4 regions of the Streptomyces sp. NPDC104581 genome follow, and region 3 is predicted to be linked to each of the others. Evidence: riboswitches for the same ligand, from Rfam matches in the RefSeq annotation. Region 3 holds a riboswitch; each other region holds the start of a gene.
What was found. A riboswitch is a leader RNA that binds a small molecule or an ion and turns the genes downstream of it on or off. The one in region 3 is predicted to bind cyclic di-AMP.
Positions count from the first base shown of each region.

Region 1: linked by a shared signal. The riboswitch ahead of ACZ61E_RS04180 (C40 family peptidase) and the one ahead of ACZ61E_RS31060 (M23 family metallopeptidase) in region 3 are both predicted to bind cyclic di-AMP.
Region 2: linked by a shared signal. The riboswitch ahead of ACZ61E_RS09550 (transglycosylase family protein) and the one ahead of ACZ61E_RS31060 (M23 family metallopeptidase) in region 3 are both predicted to bind cyclic di-AMP.
Region 4: linked by a shared signal. The riboswitch ahead of ACZ61E_RS20920 (M23 family metallopeptidase) and the one ahead of ACZ61E_RS31060 (M23 family metallopeptidase) in region 3 are both predicted to bind cyclic di-AMP.

Region 1 is NZ_JBVJNN010000003.1:198,936-201,128, reverse strand. Features, by position in the region: gene pcrA (DNA helicase PcrA) at 1-753, opposite strand, end outside; cyclic di-AMP (ydaO/yuaA leader) riboswitch at 946-1,106, shown strand; gene ACZ61E_RS04180 (C40 family peptidase) at 1,105-2,193, shown strand, end outside.
Region 2 is NZ_JBVJNN010000008.1:58,711-60,903, forward strand. Features, by position in the region: gene eno (phosphopyruvate hydratase) at 1-63, opposite strand, end outside; gene ACZ61E_RS09550 (transglycosylase family protein) at 311-988, opposite strand; cyclic di-AMP (ydaO/yuaA leader) riboswitch at 992-1,167, opposite strand; gene ACZ61E_RS09555 (transglycosylase family protein) at 1,426-2,193, opposite strand, start outside.
Region 3 is NZ_JBVJNN010000064.1:12,289-14,481, forward strand. Features, by position in the region: gene ACZ61E_RS31055 (HPr family phosphocarrier protein) at 74-355, shown strand; gene ACZ61E_RS31060 (M23 family metallopeptidase) at 437-1,240, opposite strand; cyclic di-AMP (ydaO/yuaA leader) riboswitch at 1,254-1,419, opposite strand; gene ACZ61E_RS31065 (M16 family metallopeptidase) at 1,652-2,193, opposite strand, start outside.
Region 4 is NZ_JBVJNN010000025.1:17,375-19,567, forward strand. Features, by position in the region: gene ACZ61E_RS20920 (M23 family metallopeptidase) at 14-1,078, opposite strand; cyclic di-AMP (ydaO/yuaA leader) riboswitch at 1,090-1,245, opposite strand; gene ACZ61E_RS20925 (PP2C family protein-serine/threonine phosphatase) at 1,582-2,193, opposite strand, start outside.

The DNA.
Region 1 (2,193 bases), on a different contig from region 3:
GTCGTCGAAGTCCAGCGCGTTGGCCTCGCGCAGCCGCGCCTGGTACATCCGGTACGCCTCGGCGAGCGTCTTCTCGAAGGGGTCCGTGGCCTGGCCGGCGAAGGTCTCCTCGTCGATCAGCTCGTTCTTCAGATTCGAGATCTTGGCACTGAACGCCTTCGGGGGGTGCCGCTTGGGGTCCAGGTCGAGATCGCGGCAGACCAGGGCCATGAGCCGCTTGGAGTCGGCCGCGTCGTAGATCGAGAACGAGGACGTGAAGCCGAGCCGCTTCGACTCCCGGCGCAGGATACGCACGCAGGCGCTGTGGAACGTCATCACCCACATGGCGTTGGCGCGCGGTCCGACGAGCTGTCCGACGCGCTCCTTCATCTCGCCCGCGGCCTTGTTGGTGAACGTGATCGCCAGTATCTCGCCCGGATGCACACTGCGGGTCCCCAGCAGATGCGCGATCCGGTGCGTCAGCACCCGGGTCTTGCCGGAGCCCGCCCCGGCCACGATGAGCAGCGGTGACCCGGTGTGCACGACGGCGGCGCGCTGCTCGTCGTTCAGCCCTTCGAGCAGCGCCGCCGGGTCCACGACCGTGCGCGGCGCGCCGTCTCGGTGGTACGCATCCCTGGGCGGGGGCACGTCGAACTTCCCTCCGAAGAGATCGTCGGGCACCTGTTCCGGAGCGGTGTCCTCGGGTGGCGGCGGGGGCTCCTCGGCCGAGGGCTGGAGGTCCGCCAGGAAGCTGTCGTCAAAGAGGCTGCTCATCGCTTCCTGAGTCTAGGGTGCCGCACTGACAGCCCGCCGCCACATGGCCTCGCGGGGTCACCGCCGAGTGCGTGCGGCAAAGGTCACGGAAATGTATCGGGCATATCGGCCACCAACCTTCACAGCGGCACCACGAATTGGCTAGCGTGCACGCCGAGGCCGTCCGTACTCCACCGGCGATCAGCGCCAAGCGGGCTGCCTGCGCCGAATCCGGGCTTCCCGAAGGGGGTCCGGAACCGGGGACCCACCATGTTCCACCGGGGTGAATCGGGCCGTGTTCCCGGCCCGTAGGGCAGCCTTCCGTTCCGCCCGAACCCGACAGCTAACCCGGTAGGCGGTCCACGGAAGGAGATGCCTGCCTTGGCATCGCACCGCAAATCGCGCGGCCGTACCGGCGTGCGCGCGAACACACCGGCCGTCGGTTTCACGACGGCCGCCCTCGCCTCGGTCACGCTGCTGTCGACGCAGAGCGCCACCGCCGCGCCCGCGGAGCCCAAGCCCTCCATAGAAGAGGTGCAGAAGAAGGTCGACGACCTGTACCGGCAGGCCGGTACGGCGACGCAGCAGTACAACAAGGCGAAGGAGGCGACCGACACGCAGCGCAGGTCGGTCGACCGGGTCCTGGACGATGTCGCCAAGAGCGCCGAGAAGGTCAACGAGGCGCGGCGCGCCCTCGGTACGTACGCGGCGGCGCAGTACCGCGCCGGTGCGGTCGGCCCCACGGCCGCACTGATGTTCGCGGACAGCCCGGAGTCGTACTTCGAGCAGACCCAGCTGATGGGCCGGCTGACCGACCGCCAGCAGGAGGCCGTCGAGGACTTCCAGAAGGAGCAGCGGTCCGCGGCCGAGCAGCGCGTCGAGGCGACGAAGGGCCTGGAGGCGCTGACGGAGTCGCAGGCGTCCCTCAAGGCCGGCAAGCAGAAGGTCCAGAACAAGCTCGCGGCGGCGCGTTCGCTGCTGTCGGACCTCACGGCCGAGGAGAAGGCGCGGCTCGCCGCGCTGGAGCGGAAGAAGGAGGAAGAGGCGCGCCGCAAGGCCGAGGCGAAGGCCAAGGAGGAGGCCGCGGAGCGCAGGCGTCAGGAAGAGGCGCGGCAGCGGGAGGCGCCCGCGACCGGAGGCGGCGCGGACACGGGCTCGGGCGGCGGTTCGGGTGTCACGGACGGTACGTACGCGGCCAAGGCCGAGAAGGTCCTCGCGTTCGCCCGCGCGCAGATCGGCAAGCCGTACGTGTGGGGCGCCACCGGCCCCAGCTCCTACGACTGCTCGGGTCTGACGGGCGCCGCGTGGAAGGAGGCGGGCGTCCAGCTGCCGCGTACGACCTGGGACCAGGTGAAGGTCGGCACGCGCGTCGCCACGGCGGACCTGCTCCCCGGCGACCTGGTGTTCTTCTACGACGACATCAGCCACGTCGGCATCTACCAGGGCGACGGCAAGATGATC
Region 2 (2,193 bases), on a different contig from region 3:
TGGGTTGCCTCGGGAGTCAAGGATTTCCCGGGCTACGACGACGTCGATGGACGGCACGAGCATCTCCTTCTGGGATGTGACGCGTTGGTGCGGGGCCTCATTGGTCCTGCGGCATGAGCCTAACCGGCTCCCGGGCGAGGGTCGGCCGATGCCCGCCCGCTGGGACGAAAAGAGTCCGGAATGCACGATGTGCGGCGAATGTCGCACCGGAGTCACGCCGATTCACCCGGCGGACGGACCCCGGCCCCGGACCCGGCGCGTCCGGGGGGAGTGAGGCGCGCCGGGCCGGGGCCGGGGTTCCGGGGAAGGGTCAGCTCAGGTGGAGCTGCTGACCCGGGAAGATGACATCGGCCTTCTCGACGATGTCCTTGTTCAGCTTGAACAGCTTCTTCCAGCCGCCTTCGACCTTCTCGGCCTCGGCGATCTTGGAGAGGGTGTCACCGGCCTTGACCTTGTACTCGCCGTCGCCCTTCTTGACCGGGCCGCGCGTCTCGCCACGCGAGGCGGGCTGCTCCTGCTCGGTGCGCGGCTCGGCCTTCCGCGGGGCCGGCTGCGCCTCGGGGGCGGACTGCTCCGGGGCCGCTTCGGCGGAGCCGGCGTCGTTCGAGGCGTTGGACAGGCCGACGCCGCAGCTCGGCCAGGCACCCTTGCCCTGGCCCGCCAGGACCTTCTCGGCGATCTGTATCTGCTGGGCCTTCGACGCCTGGTCGGCGCTGGAGGCGAAGGCGCTGCCGCCGTACGCGGCCCAGGTGGAGGCGGAGAACTGGAGGCCGCCGTAGTAGCCGTTGCCGGTGTTGATCGACCAGTTGCCGCCGGACTCGCACTGGGCGACGGCGTCCCACTCGGCGGTGGTGGCGGCGGAGGCGGAGGTGGCGCCGAGCAGCGGGGCCGCGACAGCGGCACCGGTGATGCCGGCGAGGGTGGCGTAGCGGACGGTCCTGGAGGGACGGCGGTGCTTGCCCTTGCCTGAGTTGCTGGAAAACAGCATGCGTGATCTCCTCACCGACGCCTGCGAGGTGAGCTGTCGGGTTCGGGCCAAGTGAGTTGCCCGGCCGCGCCGCCGGAGAACGTCTTCACGTCCTCCCGCGCACGGCTGCACCCCGAGCCGGCCGTGATGACCGGCACTTACCTTGGGTCCCCCGCTCCTGCCTTCGGCGCTTGACGCGACGAGTACTCCCCCCGACCGACGGCAGGATTCGGCGTGACGGTCGACGGTGCCCGCGGTGCGAGCGGTTAAGACGTTAAACACAGGCATCCCGGATGTTCAAAGACGGAACATCCGGGATGATTCGCCCGTCCCGCCCCGAGGAAACCTCTGTTTACGCAGGTCGGAAAGGACGTGGGGTGAGTTGCCGGGCAGACCGTGTCAGTTGGGGCGAAGAGACGCTTGTCTCACTTGCGCAGATACGGACATAGTCCGCCTAACTACCCCTGACCCACGGCCAGATCGAGGCTCTGGCCCGGCAGGATCAGATCGGCGTCGGAGCCCACGACCTCACGGTTCGCCTCGTACAGGGCGGGCCAGCCACCCTCCACCTTCTGCTCGTCCGCGATGGCCCACAGGTTGTCGCCGGAGCGGACGGTGTACGAGCCCTCGGCGGCGGCGTCGTCGCGTGCCGAACCGTCACCCCGTGAGGCATGACGACCGCTATCACGCGCCTCGCCGGACGTGCCGGGATCGCCCGCCTCCGCCGAGGCGTCAGAACCGCCCGAACCGTCCGCCGACTCCGGCGAACCGGTCGTCGCGTCGCTCTCGGGGGCCGGCTCGCCGCGGTGCTTGCCCTTGCCCGTGCCGGCCTCGGTGCTCGGCCGCGCGCTCGACTCCCCCGTGCCGGGCTTCTCGCCGCCGGCGGCGGAGTCACGGCCGAACTGACCGGAGGGGGGCACCGACTCGGGAGCGGCGGGCAGGACGGCCGTCTCGGTCGGCTCGGGCTCGGGCTCGGCGGGCGTCTCCGGCTCCTCGGTGGCACCGCCGGAGGGCTCACCGTCCGGAGCGCTGTCGGCGTCCGCCGTGAGACCGGTGATCAGCGCGCACGTCGGCCACGCGGTCGGCCCCTGCGCGTCGAGGATCTTCTCCGCGACGGCGATCTGCTGGCTGCGGCTGGCCTGGTCGGGGCTGGGCGCGTACGCCGTACCGCCGAAGTCCGCCCAGGCGTCCTGGGAGATCTGGAGTCCGCCGTAGTACCCGTTGCC
Region 3 (2,193 bases):
GTGCCTCATCGGCCGGTCCGGAGCCGCGTGGCACACTGGTCTAGACAACAACTGTGACTTGAAGGGCAACACCATGGCTGAGCGCCGCGTCAACGTCGGCTGGGCCGAGGGCCTGCACGCCCGTCCCGCCTCCATCTTCGTCCGTGCCGCCACGGCTTCCGGCGTCCCGGTGACGATCGCCAAGGCCGACGGCAGCCCGGTCAACGCGGCGTCGATGCTCGCCGTGCTGGGGCTGGGCGCGCAGGGCGGCGACGAGATCGTCCTGGCCTCCGACGTGGACGGCGCGGACGTCGCGCTCGACCGGCTGGCGAAGCTGGTCGCCGAGGGTCTGGACGAGCTTCCCGAGACCGTCTGACCCCGCCGACCCGCCGCGTGCGCACGGCACGACGAAGGCCCCGGCAGGACGCCGGGGCCTTCGTCGTGCTCGGGTGCCGGCTCAGACGCCGACGCCGTGCGCGCGCAGATACGCGACCGGGTCGATGTCGGTGCCGTACTCCGCGCTCGTCCGCGCCTCGAAGTGCAGGTGCGGTCCCGTGGAGTTGCCGGTCGAGCCCGCCAGGCCGATCTGTGTGCCCGGGGAGACGCCCTGGCCGACGGTGACGCCGATCGAGGAGAGGTGTCCGTACTGGGTGTAGGTGCCGTCGTTCATACGGATGACGACGTTGTTGCCGTACGCGCCGCCCCAGCCGGCCTCGACGACGGTGCCCGCGCCGACCGCGACGACCGAAGTGCCGGACGTGGCGCGGAAGTCGACGCCGCTGTGGCTGCCGGAGGACCAGAGCGCGCCTCCGGTCCGGTAGCCGGTGGTGACGGAGGAGCCGGCGACCGGGAGCCGGTAGGCGTTCAGACGCTTCCGCTCGGCGGCGCGTGCCGCCCGCTCCTTGGCCTCGCGGGCCTCCTTGGCGCGGGCCTGCGCCTTGCGCTTCGCCTCGGCCTTGGCACGGGCGGCGGCCTCCGCCTCGGCCTCGGCCTTCGCGGCCTTCCGGGCGGCCAGACGCTGCGCGTCGGCCTGGGCGTCGATCTTCGCGGCGAGCGAGTCGTCGATGACGATGGCGCGGGCGGGTGCGGCGGGGGCCGCCTCCTGGGCGAGGGCAGCGCCCGCCTCGGCGGCGAGCGCCGGGGTGGCGAGGGTGCCGATGACACCGGCCGCGGTGAGAGTGGCGGCTCCGGCGATGTGCGCGCCGCGGCGCGTCATTCGCCCCGGGGCACGGTGCTTCCCGGTGGCACGGGTGAACGCCATGTAGTGGCTGGTCCTTTCCTTCCTTCTCGCCTACCGGGTTAGCTGACGGGTTCGGAGCAGGAAGGTCTCCTACGGGCTCCTCCGCGGATCACGCGAAGGCCCCCGATTCACCCCAGGGACTTGAGTGGGTCCCCGGCTCCCCCGGCTCGCGCCTGACGGGGACTCGGCGATGGCTGTCCGGTGCCGCGGATGCGGCGGGCTCTGACGAACAGCCGGACCGACGCTAAAGGGGTCATCTTTCAATCACCAAACAGACAGGCCCTTTTGTAGCGCACGCCACAGGGCATTCGGGCAACCTCCTTATGAATGCGGACATAGCGGGGAACCCCGGCGACTGGTTCGTCACCGGGGTTCCCTATGTGCGTATTGCGCCGCGGGGTCCGCGCCGCGGTTCCGTGCGCCGAGCCGGTCTCAGCCGGTGACGACCTTCACCTCGCCGATGCCCAGGGCCTCGACCGGCTCGCGGATCACCGAAGCGTCCCCGACGAGCACCGTGACGAGCCGGTCGCCCGGGAAGGCGCTGACGACGGCGGCCGTCGCCTCGACGGTGCCGGTCTCGGCCAGGCGTGCGTAGAGGCGCGCCTGGAAGTCGTCCGGGAGGTGCTGCTCGACCTGGTCGGCGAGCGTGTCGGCGACGGACGCGGCCGTCTCGTACTTCAACGGCGCGACTCCGACCAGGTTCTGTACGGCCGTCTCACGCTCGGCGTCCGTCAGCCCCTCGGCCGCGAGCGTACGCAGCACCTTCCACAGGTCGTCCAGCGCGGGGCCGGTCGACTCGGTGTCCACGGAGCCGCTGATGGCGAGCATCGACACGCCCGTGCCGTCCGGGTCCGAGCGCAGCACCTGCGCGAAGGCCCGCACGCCGTAGGTGTAGCCCTTCTCCTCGCGCAGCACCCGGTCGAGCCGGGAGGTGAGCGTGCCTCCCAGGCAGTACGTGCCGAGCACCTGGGCCG
Region 4 (2,193 bases), on a different contig from region 3:
CGTCCGGAGGCGGTCAGGGAGTGAGGCCCTTGCCGCGCAGCCAGCTCAGCGGGTCGACCCCGCTGCCGCCCCCGGTCCGTACCTCCAGGTGCAGGTGAGGGCCGGTGACGTTGCCGGTGGCTCCCACGCGTCCGATGGTCTCGCCGGTGGTGACCTTCTGGCCGGCGCCGACCGTCATCGAGGACAGGTGGGCGTACAGGATCTCCGTACCGTCGTCGAGCTCCAGCACGACGCGGTAACCGTACGACCCGGACCAGCCCGCCGACTTGACGGTCCCGGTGTGGACGGCCTTGGTGGGCGTGCCCGTGGGGGCCGCGAAGTCCAGGCCGGTGTGCTGGCCGGAGGACCACATGGAGCCGGTCTGGCCGTAGGTGGAGGTGAGCGTGTACGAGGAGGTGGGCAGCGAGAAGCTGGCGGCCAGCTTCTCCAGGCGCTCCTTCTCCGCCTTGGCCTCCGCCGCCTCCTTGGCCTTGCGCTTCTCCTCGGCCGCCTTCTCCTCCGCGTCGGTCTGCTGCTTCTTGGCCTCGGCCGCGGCCTGCTCGGCCGCGGCGGCCTCGGCGCTCGCCTTCTGGGCTGCGTCGGCCTCGGCCTGCTGCTGCTCCGCCTGCTGGAGGATGCGGGCGCGCAGCGCCTCGCCGGAGTCGGTGGTGCCCTGCTGGGCGTCCGCCGCGGTGAGGGCCGCCGTGGTGAGCGGGGAGGGCGTCTCGTCGCTCTTCTTGTCGCCGTCGGACATGAAAGTCCCGACGCCGGGAAGGGACTTGGCGTCGGGAAAACTGTCCGAGATCGCGTCGGGAAGTGATATCGAGACCGCTGGCTTGTCCTGGGCAGAGGCGATGCCTCCCGCGCCGACCGCGGCGATGACACCCACTCCGAGGACCGTGGAGCTGCGGGCGAGAGCGTTGCGCTGCTTGGCGACACGGTGCTTGCCGCGTACGGGACGGATGGATTCCGCGGTGGGATTCCACTCCTCCCAGTCCCTGCTCGCCTCGCCGTTGCTGTGATCGGTGCCGGTGAGCCGGCTGCCGGGGCCGAAATGGGCCGGGGCTGAGGCTTCGGGGGCAGGCCTGTTGGACGCCACTGGGGCGCTCTCCTTTCCTTCCTTCTCGCCTACCGGGTTAGCTGACGGGTTCGGAGCAGGAAGGTCTCCTACGGGCGTTCCTGACCGCACGAAGCGAACAAGAGGCGCCCGATTCACCCCAATTGGTGGTTCCCCGGTTTCCTCGCGGAATTCGGCGCGTGCGCACGGTGCCGTCTCTTTCGACGGCTGGGACAACCGCGCTGCGTTATCGAACGTTAATAGACGACCGGCGCTTATTCCAAGCTGTTCCGGGTGATCATTAGCGATGACGGGCAGGATCAACCGGCCCACAAGCGGGCACAATCGGGCGAGTTGATCGCCCTGCGGGCCGTGTGTGATCGCACACTCGAACTGACGGTGCGTCAAATGTTATGCGGAGTGGTGCGCTTCGACTACACAGCGTGCCGGACCGGATGACGACACCGCCCCGGCAACCGGTAGTCGGTGGTCGGTGGTCGGCCACCGGTGTTACGGGGAGCGCGACGGGGCGACCACGGGGCGACTCACGGCACGACGGGCATCGTCCTGCGCCGCTCCGGCTGCCCCGCTGCCGGCCGGCTGACCGCCAGCAGCGCCATGTCATCCGTACTGCCGCCGCCGGTGTGCAGCCGTACGTCCCCGACGATCGCCTCCAGCAGTTCGTCCGGACCGGGGAAGATCCGTCCCGCCAGCCGTTCGCGCGGGTTGTAGAAGACACCCGCCGCGTTGCGCGCCTCGGTGAGACCGTCCGTATAGAGCAGCAGCGTCGATCCGGACCCGTACGGGACCTCGTCCGCCCGGTCCGGCCACGCCCCCAACTCGCCCATTCCGAGCGGCAGCGCGGGGTCGGACGGGACCAGGACCGTCAGCGCGCCGTCGGCGGCGATCACCATCGGCTCCGGGTGCCCGCGGTTGACCACCCGCACCATGCCCTCGACGTGCGGGATCTCCGCCAGTACGGCGGTCGTGAACCCCTCGAAGAGATCGATCCCACTGCGCCGGGTGCCTTCGCGCGCCAGCGCCCGCTCCAGCCGCTGCGCGACCCCTTCGAGCGAGCTCTCCTGCTCGGCGGCCTCGCGGAAGGCGCCGATGACGACGGCCACGGTCTCGACCGCGCCCATGCCCTTGCCGCGTAC